Regions from separate parts of the Pseudoalteromonas sp. NH0006-46 genome, predicted to be linked through region 2. Evidence: predicted binding sites of a transcription regulator. Region 2 holds the regulator's gene; the other holds the start of a gene.

Region 1 (5,184 bases), on a different contig from region 2:
AGCTTGTGCAGTCATTAAGTCCACAAAAAAGCTTACTTGCCGGTCAGCCTTGGATCAAAGAGTCGATTAGTTTACGAAACCCGTACACCGATCCGCTCAATGTATTGCAGGTTGAATTGCTTCGCCGTGCTCGCTCTAACGAGGAGCATAACGAAGGGGACATCGATAATGCATTAATGATCACCATGACAGGTATTGCTGCAGGTATGCGTAATACTGGTTAATCATTAACGTTTATTATTTAGCAAGGGAACACGCTGTGTTCCCTTTTTTATGTTTAATAACCTAGCAATTTGGGTCTTAACCTTTTAAACTACTTAGCCATTGAATAATTAAAAAACCTTATGGCTTCATCAACTTTTACTGTGCAACAAGACACAGCACTTATTAATAAACACATCTCTTTAAACGTAGCGCAAACAGCGTCTTTACGTAGCCAATTAAAGTCGCAACGCGGCATATTAAACGCAAACAACATTGAACAGCTGTGCAAAGAGTTTAATGTTTCAGTCGATTCATTATTACAAGGTTTAGTGCCTTTAGCGTCTGAGTTTTCGGTGGCTCCAGTATCACATTTTCATGTGGGTGCTATTGTCAAAGCCATGGATGAGCAGCAACAAATCAGCTTTTATTTTGGCGCTAATGTAGAGTTTGATCACCAAGCGTTGAGTTTAGTTGTTCATGCAGAACAGTCTGCCATTAATAACGCTTGGTTAAATGGTGCTAAAAAAATTCTTAAAATTGCTATAAGCGATGCTCCGTGTGGCTACTGTCGCCAATTTATGAACGAATTAGCCGATGCGAAAGAATTTGATATTTTACTTCCAAGCCAACATTTTAAATTAGCAGAGCTATTACCTCACTCGTTTGGGCCAACCGATTTAGGTAACGAATTTAGCTTGTTTAATCCAAAGCCTCAGCTTGCGGTTTTTGATGATGAACAGATTGAAGGTACTTTTGCTGGCTTTGCGTTAAATGCGTATGTACCGTACAGTCAAAATTTTAGTGCGGTAAAAGTAAGTACATTTAATAATGGGGATTTTTACGGCAGTTATGCAGAAAACGCAGCCTATAGTCCAAGCTTATCGCCTCTACAAAGCGCGTTGAGTCAGTTCTTTTTAGCTGGCCTTAGTTTTGATAAGGAGACAGTGAAAGGCATCACACTGTTAGAGACGAAAGGGCACGAAAATCAAGCGGGCGTATCGAAAGCGGTATTATCGGGATTTACTGATTTGCCAGAGCTACAAGTAATTAGCGCTGCGCTTAAATAGAGTCAAAAAAGCACAGCTAATAAGCTGTGCTTTTACATATCAATTTACTTATAAAGAAATACTAACCGAGTAACACTTTAGCGGCTTCTAACACAACAGCCACTGATTTCCTTTCTATTTCACCGTGGTCAACGTTAGGGATTTCTTGACGAGTACGGTTAACTAATACACCGGCAACACAGGCAGCTTGCAAGCCAAGAGCTGCACACATAGTGAATAATGTAGCCGACTCCATTTCGTAGTTCATTACCCCTAGCTTTTGCCATTCTTCGCAGCTGCCTTGAAATGCTTTTGGCACATAACCAGAATGTGTATCGTAGCGTTCTTGGCCTGGGTAAAAAGTGTCGCTAGATGCAGTAATACCAATGTGAAAATCAATGTTTAAATTTTTACATGCTTCAACCATGGCCTGTGTTGCATAAAAGTCAGACACAGCCGGGTAGCTAAGCGGTGCAAAATGTTGGCTTGCACCGTCTAAGCGCACAGACGCTTGGCTAATTAATATTTCACCTTCATTAATGTGAGGCTGAATAGCACCCGTAGTGCCAATACGTAAAAATTGACGCACGCCTAGTTGAGCAAGTTCCTCTACTGCAATCGATGTAGATGGGCCGCCAATACCTGTAGAGCATATAACAACTGAATGGCCATTTAATTGACCAAGATAAACATGAAACTCACGTGTTTGAGCAAGACAGGTTGGGTTGTCTAGGAATTTTGAAATGCGTGCAGCGCGATCTGGGTCACCGGGTACAATTGCAAGTTTTGCACCTTGTAGATCGTCAATACATAGTCCTAAGTGAAATACCTTTTCCATATCTAAGCCTTTTTAAAATAATTTTTTTCAATCTAGCATCTTTGCTAGAAACCTACCTTAAGTACAGGACGTATGTCCGTATTTATAAAATTGAGCGCGTGCCTAGGCCAGTAAAACAGGGCTGTAGCGTATTTTATGCACCAACTATGAATATTCAAGCACACTCATAAATTTATGGTTTACGTGTGCAGTTGACTTGTGAGCGTAGACATTATAAGTATCACTCAATCAAGTGGTTAGTCATGAATGACAATTGCCAGTATTAATTAAAATTTATTAAATATCAGTGTTTTATGTTTTTATTTTAAATTTTTTTAGAATTAATTTTAATTATACATACGTTAAAAAATTCCAATTTTTAATTTTTTAAAGTTTAGGTCTGTTTAATCATTTTGCATAAATAATCACTAAAATACGCACAGAACAATTCATAAGGATTTATTATGAGTCAAGAAATTCAAGCATTTAATAGTAAAGTAGAGCACTGCTTATGTGCTCCTGGCGATGGTGTTTTTACTGTTAATACTGCAAAAGAGCGAAAAGCAGCACTTCGAAATAAACTGTACGGTCAAACCGAAAATGTAGAGACGTTATGGCGTGAATCGTTAAATGAGTTGCCACACTCTCCTCATAAAGCGGTAATGCTTGGAATTAGTTCTGATTGTGGTGGTGGTATTCTACGTGGTGCTAATTGGGGTCCTTTATTTGTTCGTTCAGCATTAATTGATCAGCATCCCGAATGTCATTCGTTTGACTTAGGCGATGTACGTGTTATTCCTCATTTATTGCACGACAAGTACCTAAACGACGCAACTATCTCTAATTGCCAAAAAGCGCTATACGGAAACGAAAATAACGATTACTACGTCAGTCCGCTATCAATTACCGAAGATGTGTGCGACAGCTTTTACGCGACGTTTAAAGATAAAGGTATTTTTGGTATTGGTGGCGATCACTCTATTAGTTACCCATTAACCAAAGCTTATTTAAAAGCTAAGCGCGAGCAAGGGAAGCGCACGGCTATTATCCACTTTGATGCGCACACCGATTTACTTGTGGAGCGTCTAGGCATAGATTTATGTTTTGGGTCTTGGTGTACACATATTTTAGAGTTTTTACCTGCACCACATCACTTAATTCAATTTGGCATACGCTCAAGTGGAAAACCAAAATCACACTGGGAAAACACATTTGGGGTTAAACAACATTGGGCGCATGAAATTATTGAACGCGGTGCAGCCGCTATTGCCGCAGATACTATTTCACAATTAAAAGCTGATAATGTTGACGAAGTGTATGTTAGTTTTGATATAGATGCCCTCGATGCAGAATTTGCTTCTGCAACCGGTACTCCTGAGGATAACGGGTTAACACCTCAACATGCATTAGATATTTTATCGGCCATTGCAGATGAGTTTCCTATTACAGGCGCTGACATGATGGAAATAGCACCATTTACCGACAGTTCTTTAGTTGGGCAAGCGAGTTCTGAAACAACGTTAAAAGAAGGCGCAAAAATTTCAGCCTTTTTGATTAATGCGATGAACAAATAAAAATTAATACTATAGGCTTAATTGTATCTAATTGACTACTCAAAACTAGCAGTCTACTCAGCCTCAACTATATTTATTGAATAATTACACTGAGGTTTATTGAATGAAGGGATTCGTTTTTTTACTTTGTTTTTTATACCCTGTTGCTCATGCTAACGAAATTAATATAGTAACGGAAGTTTTCCCTGACTTTCAATATCTCGATACAAACAACCAGTTGGCAGGGCGCTCTGTAGACAAGGTAAAAAACGCCCTTAATGCTGCTGGCATTAATTACACTATGTCGGCTAACAATTGGAGTGTGTCTTATAATGCAGCCCTTAGAGATAAAAACACCTGCATTTTTTCAATTGTTCGTTTGCCACCAAGAGAAAATAAATTTGTGTGGATAGCTGAACTTGAAGAGTTTGAGTCAGCGATTTTTGGACTAAAATCTCGTGGTATAAAATTAAGGACCTTACATGATGCCAAACGCTATAAAATAGCAGTACTAAGAGATAACTTTAGCCATCATTATTTACTTGAGCGCGGTTTTAACGAAAGCCGACATCTGTTACTAATTGATAACCTAGATAAAATTGATAAGTTAATTAGTGCACGCCGTGACATTCTTGATTTTGTTGTCCTAAGTAAAAAACAATTTAATTATCGTCTCAAAACATCACCAAAATTAAATTTACTCGAGCCAGTGCTTGATTTAAATACGGCTCAATCTCCGTTATATTTTGCGTGTAACATAAATATGGATGAGTCGTTAATTGCAAAATTACAGTTTGCATTTAGACAAACTTCCTCCCTTAATTAATGGCTAAAATCCATTTAACTAACTGAATAATAAAAACTTAAACATAAATTAAAAATATCAATTGCTGCGATTAAAAAAGCGACTATAATCAGCTGCTTTTTATATAAAAAGCGCTAACTTTTTGGAGCGTCAAATGGGTGATTTAATCGGGATTAGTCTATTGATCTTGATCAGTGCGTTGTTTGCTATGTCGGAAATAGCAATTGCAGCGTCACGAAAAATAAAACTTCGCGTAATGGCAGACGAAGGCAGTTTAAATGCGGCCGCAGTATTAAAACTGCAAGAAAACCCGGGCGCGTTCTTCGCCATGATACAAATAGCACTTAATGCTATCGCTATATTAGGCGGCATTGTAGGTGAACAAGCGTTATCGCCATACGTTGAAAAAGTATTGGTTTTATTTTACCAGGGTGCGTATGTAGAGAAAATTAGCTTTTTATTCTCATTTTTTACTATTACCTCGTTATTTATTTTATTCGCCGATTTAATGCCAAAGCGATTAGCGATGATCATGCCAGAAGCTGTTGCTGTTAAGGTTGTTAATATAATGCGTTGGGTTACATTTGCGTTGACGCCTTTGGTGATGTTTTTTAATGGGGTGACTAACTTTGTGCTGCGACTATTTAAAGTTCCCGCAGAGCGTGAAGATAATGTCACCACAGAAGACATTGTTGCCATGATGGAAGCTGGCGCTGAGTATGGCAGTTTGCAAAAACAAGAGTATGATTTAATAGGTAA
Region 2 (5,184 bases):
AAATTCAACTGCCGCACCAGTTTCAACGTCTAATTTTTCAAGACGAATCGTTTGACCTTCAGTCACACGATGCTGTTTACCACCACTTTGGAAAACCGCGTACATAATTAACTCCGTCTGTGCACCCTCAAATCGGTGCAACTAAAATATTCTTCGATAGGGCGCGAAGTTTACGCTAACGCGAAATAACTAGCAAGCCTATTTTGTAATTAAAATGAATAAAAAGTAGCTGCTTTGAGAGCAATTCAATATTTTCTCTATTTTATATTAATTAAGCCTTTTGCCAAGCGCTTTTTAACTCTTTGTAAAAATAATCCTACTGAGCAAAATGCAACCTGTGCAGTTCATTCTTCAAACTCAAAAATCACTTTTACTGCCCAATAATTAAACAGACTTGTTATTAAATTAAGCACTTATTAAGCACTTTAAGTGGGTTTTTTAAATCAATCGTCACAAAATATCGAGCTAGTGCGTTTTTTGTTGTACAATCTGCGCCGTTCACACATAAAAATTGGCTCGGAGATCAATGGATATAAAAGCTATCCAGGCGTTAATAGAAAGCGATATGAATGACGTCAATCAACTTATACATGCGCAAATGCGCTCAGATGTGGCGTTAGTAAACCAACTTGGTTTATACATAGTTAACAGCGGCGGCAAACGCGTTCGCCCTATGTTAGCTATTCTAGCAGCCAAAGCGCTAGGATATACAGGTAAAGACCACATTACGCTTGCGACCATTGTTGAGTTTATTCACACCGCGACCTTATTACACGACGACGTTGTTGACGAGTCAAATTTGCGCCGAGGCACGCCTACAGCTAACGCTGAATTTGGAAATGCTGCAAGCGTATTAGTTGGCGACTTTATCTACACGCGCTCATTTCAGTTGATGGTCGGTTTGGGCAAAATGCAAATTATGCAAATACTTGCTGATGCAACCAATATTATTGCTGAAGGTGAAGTGCTGCAACTTATGAATTGCAACGATCCAGACACAACCGAAGCCAGCTATATGCAAGTTATATACTCTAAAACAGCTAAGTTGTTTGAAGCTGCAACTGGGCTTGCAGCCATTATTACCGACAATGATGAAGCCACTCTCAATGCGTTAAACTTGTATGGCATGCACCTAGGCACGGCATTTCAACTTGTTGACGATGTGCTGGATTATAATGCCGATGCAGACCAGCTAGGTAAAAATATTGGTGATGATTTAGCTGAGGGAAAACCTACCCTACCGCTCATATATGCCATGCAACATGGTAACAGTGAGCAAAAGCAGCTTATCCGAGACGCCATTGAGCACAGTAACGGAATGGACAATTTAGAGGCTATATTAGATGCGTTAAAGCACACCAATGCTTTAGAGTTCACAATGAAAAAAGCCGAATTAGAAGCTGATAAAGCAATTGCTTGCCTAAACTTTTTACCTGAATCTGATTACAAACACGCATTAGTCAGCTTAGCCCGCATAGCGGTAGACCGTGACCATTAATATTTAGTGGCTCGATGTAAATAAATTTAGATCAACAAAAAAGCCTGCAAATGCAGGCTTTTTTAATGCTCAATTTGGCTATTACGCCATGAAATCAACACCTTCTTTGATGTCTTTTTTCAGAGTCTCAAGCATGTCGTTTTTCGCTTTTTCTTCAAAAGCGCTAAGTTCGCCGTAAGAAAGAATTTCTTCAACGCCGTTTTTACCTAAGCGTACTGGGTGTGCAAAATACTCTGCATCACCATCTTCAACAGCAACATATGCATAGTCTACAACTTCTTCACCTTGTAGGCCTTTAACTAAAGACATACAAAAACGTGCTGCAGCAGCACCCATTGATAATGTAGCTGAACCACCACCGGCTTTAGCATTTACTACTTCAGTACCTGCATTTTGGATACGTGGAGTAAGCGCAGCAACTTCGTCTTCAGTGAAAGTAACACCTTCAACTTGAGAAAGAAGAGGAAGAATAGTTGTGCCAGAGTGACCACCAATTACAGGTACTTTAACTGTAGCAACGTCTACACCTTTAAGTTCAGCAACAAATGCTTCTGAACGAATGACGTCAAGCGTAGTAATACCAAATACACGGCTTGCATCGTATGTGCCTGCTTTTTTAAACACTTCAGCAACAATAGGTACGGTGCCGTTTACTGGGTTAGTAATAATACCCACAAGTGCTTTAGGACAGCTAGCAACAATACCTTCAGCTAGTGTTTTGATGATACCGGCATTTACATTAAATAAATCTGCACGATCCATACCTGGTTTACGTGGCATACCCGCTGGAATTAAAACAATGTCAGCACCTTCAAGCGCTGTGTTTAAATCGTCTGCGCCAAAACCTGCTACTTTAACATCAGTTGGGATGTGTGATAGGTCAACAGCAACACCCGGTACAACTGGTGCAACATCGTAAAGTGATAATTCAGAACCAGCCGGTAAGCCTGTTTTTAATAGTAAAGACAATGCTTGACCGATACCGCCTGCAGCACCTAATACAGCAACTTTCATTGGAATTCTCCGTCATTTGAGGTAGGAAATACTTGTGGCCCTTAAGATAATGAAATTAGCGCCTAAAAACAAATTTATCGGGCCTATTTTGCGATATTTTCGACCATAGTTGTAAACTTTGGTGGTTTATCGCATCAAACTGTCAAGTTGACTAAACAACTGCTGCATAATTATTCATTTTTGTGTAGTATTTACAGCATAAATAACAATAATGAATAAAGACTATGCAACCTCAAGATAAACAAGAAGCATTGGTAAAAGCGTTTAAGTCTCTTTTAAAAGAAGAAAACTTTGGCTCTCAGGGCGAAATAGTTGATGCTCTCAAAGAGCAAGGCTTTGATAATATAAGCCAGAGTAAAGTGTCACGCATGTTAAGTAAGTTTGGCGCTGTGCGTACCCGTAATGCTAAGCAAGAAATGGTTTACTGCCTCCCCGCTGAAATGGGAGTGCCTACAGCTAAAAGCCCATTACGCCAGTTAGTAATTGATATTATGCATAATGAAATGATGATCATTATTCGCACAAGCCCAGGTGCTGCGCAGCTTATTGCCCGCTTACTTGACTCGTTAGGAAAGGCCGATGGTGTACTCGGTACTATTGCCGGAGACGATACTATATTTATTGCTCCAGCAAAAATTTCTGAAATAGACGTAACACTTGAACGTGTACGTATTTTGTTTGATACGGTTTAAATTTGCTTTAAAAACCCAACTGAGGGGGCAAAAAAAGCTGACCCCATATCGGCTTGAGTAAAATCAAGCCAGTGGTCGTAACACTCCCCCTCACCTAAACGGCTATTCAATACAGCCTCAAATGCAGTCCCAGTGCTTGCGCAGCTTATGCATAACATCCCTTGTTCATAAACATCACCATAAGGCATACTTTGATTCAACAAAAGGGGTTGCCCTTCTTCATCTTTTAATTCACTGCGCGTGGCATGGCTCGTATTTAACGCAGGGGTTATTAACGTGTTATCTAGGCGTGTACGGCCCATTATTTGTTCTTGTTCACTGAGCGATAAATGCTGCCAAACAGTTAAGTCGTGTTTGTAGCGTTGAACATGAATATAACTTCCCTGATCTTCAAAACACCCTGGTTTATTAATTAACGCGGTTGCTCGTTTTTTTCTACCATGTGGCATATCGCCACCATAAATAAAGCCGTTAAAGTCTCGGCCATCTAAAAAGCGAAAGTTACGAATTTGCTCCACCAGCTCTACATCAGGTGCAAAAAGCTTTAAAACTTGCAGTGCAAATAAGTGATTTACATCTTCTCTATCGGAACGCACCTGCACAAACAAGTCACACGGTTGGACACTCATTTGGTGATCTGAATGATTTATATTGGGAAAGCTTTGCAGCTCACTAGGAATATATTCAGGAAGGATATGAGGCCAATATTGGGCACCAATGGCAACAACACATGACAACATTGACTCTGAAAACTGATCGTTAAACTCTTCTTCAATAGCGCTTACTTGCTTTAGTTTAGCGCGCAATGATTCGTCTTGACCATCAAACACATTAAAAAATAAATGCAAACCATGTAGGTTTGCTTCAGCACAAATCCCAGATTGCGCTTGCGCCATTGTTATTCCTCAGTTTTACAGATATAAACACAGTAAATAACATTTGATTACGATTCAAAAAAGTTCACTGTGTGGGGTTTTATTTTTATTATAACCTGCTCATTGATTTCAAATGATTGGCCATATTGCGCTGCAACTTCAAGCGTTTGCTCGGCTATGACAACTTTATAAATATGAGCAGAACCAATAAAGCGACGACTTAATATTGTAGCCCGTTTACTGAGTTTGTCACTTTGACACTCTTTCACCAGTTCAATTTGATGAGGTCGCACATATAACTCACCACTACATGAATTGTGGCTTGCTTGCGTATCAGACTCAACAGTACCAAAAGGTGTTTTATATTCAGTTGCCGTTAATGCTTGTGCGGGTAAGTATATGCCTTGACCAAGAAACTCTGCAACCACCTTTGACCTAGGCGCAGCAAAAAGCTGCTCTGGCGTGCCTTGTTGGGCAACTTTTCCACGATGCATAATGGCAAGCGTGTCTGAAAAAGCAAACGCCTCTTCTTTGGAATGGGTAACAAATACCGCTGATACTTGTTGCGCCTTAATAATGCGGCGAATATCAGCAATTAACTCAAACCTAACTTGAGTATCTATATTAGAAAAGGGCTCGTCGAGTAATAACAAACTAGGTTTGTAGGCCAATGCACGTGCAATCGCAACACGTTGCTGCTGCCCTCCGGAAAGCTGGTGAGGAAACCTATCGGCACAACCCGACAAATGCACTAACTGAAGCATTTCATCTACACGTTGTTGTTTTTCGGATTGGCTCATTTTACCTAACCCAAACGCAATGTTATCTGCTACGCTCAAATGAGGAAACAACGCGTAATCTTGAAACATCATACCTATATTTCGGTGCTCTGGTGCAATAAATGTTGATTCATCACTGACAAGTTTACCATCAATAAATACACTTCCTTGCTTAGCCTCAACTAAACCTGCAATGGCTTTTAGTGTAGTGGTTTTGCCGCAGCCACTTGCACCAAGTAAACACACAATCTCATCTTTACCCACCGTTAAATCTAAGTCTTCGATCACCTTTGTACCGTTATAGTGATAGCTTACACCTTGCAAAA

The links. Region 2 encodes ArgR, which controls arginine synthesis, uptake and breakdown. Its sites were predicted from a motif close to ANTGAATANNTATTCANT; they were not measured.
Region 1: the regulator ArgR is predicted to act here: its motif matches at 2,480-2,497, upstream of AC27I2_RS08930 (arginase family protein).

What each region holds. Positions count from the first base shown of each region.
Region 1 is NZ_BAAJML010000003.1:263,622-268,805, reverse strand. Features, by position in the region: gene ppc (phosphoenolpyruvate carboxylase) at 1-224, shown strand, start outside; gene cdd (cytidine deaminase) at 345-1,271, shown strand; gene udp (uridine phosphorylase) at 1,333-2,088, opposite strand; gene AC27I2_RS08930 (arginase family protein) at 2,532-3,641, shown strand; gene AC27I2_RS08925 (amino acid ABC transporter substrate-binding protein) at 3,745-4,446, shown strand; gene paeA (polyamine export protein PaeA) at 4,580-5,184, shown strand, end outside.
Region 2 is NZ_BAAJML010000002.1:305,561-310,744, reverse strand. Features, by position in the region: gene rplU (50S ribosomal protein L21) at 1-105, opposite strand, end outside; gene ispB (octaprenyl diphosphate synthase) at 527-1,498, shown strand; gene mdh (malate dehydrogenase) at 1,580-2,512, opposite strand; gene argR (transcriptional regulator ArgR) at 2,737-3,204, shown strand; gene AC27I2_RS06230 (Dyp-type peroxidase) at 3,201-4,100, opposite strand; gene AC27I2_RS06225 (ABC transporter ATP-binding protein) at 4,148-5,184, opposite strand, start outside.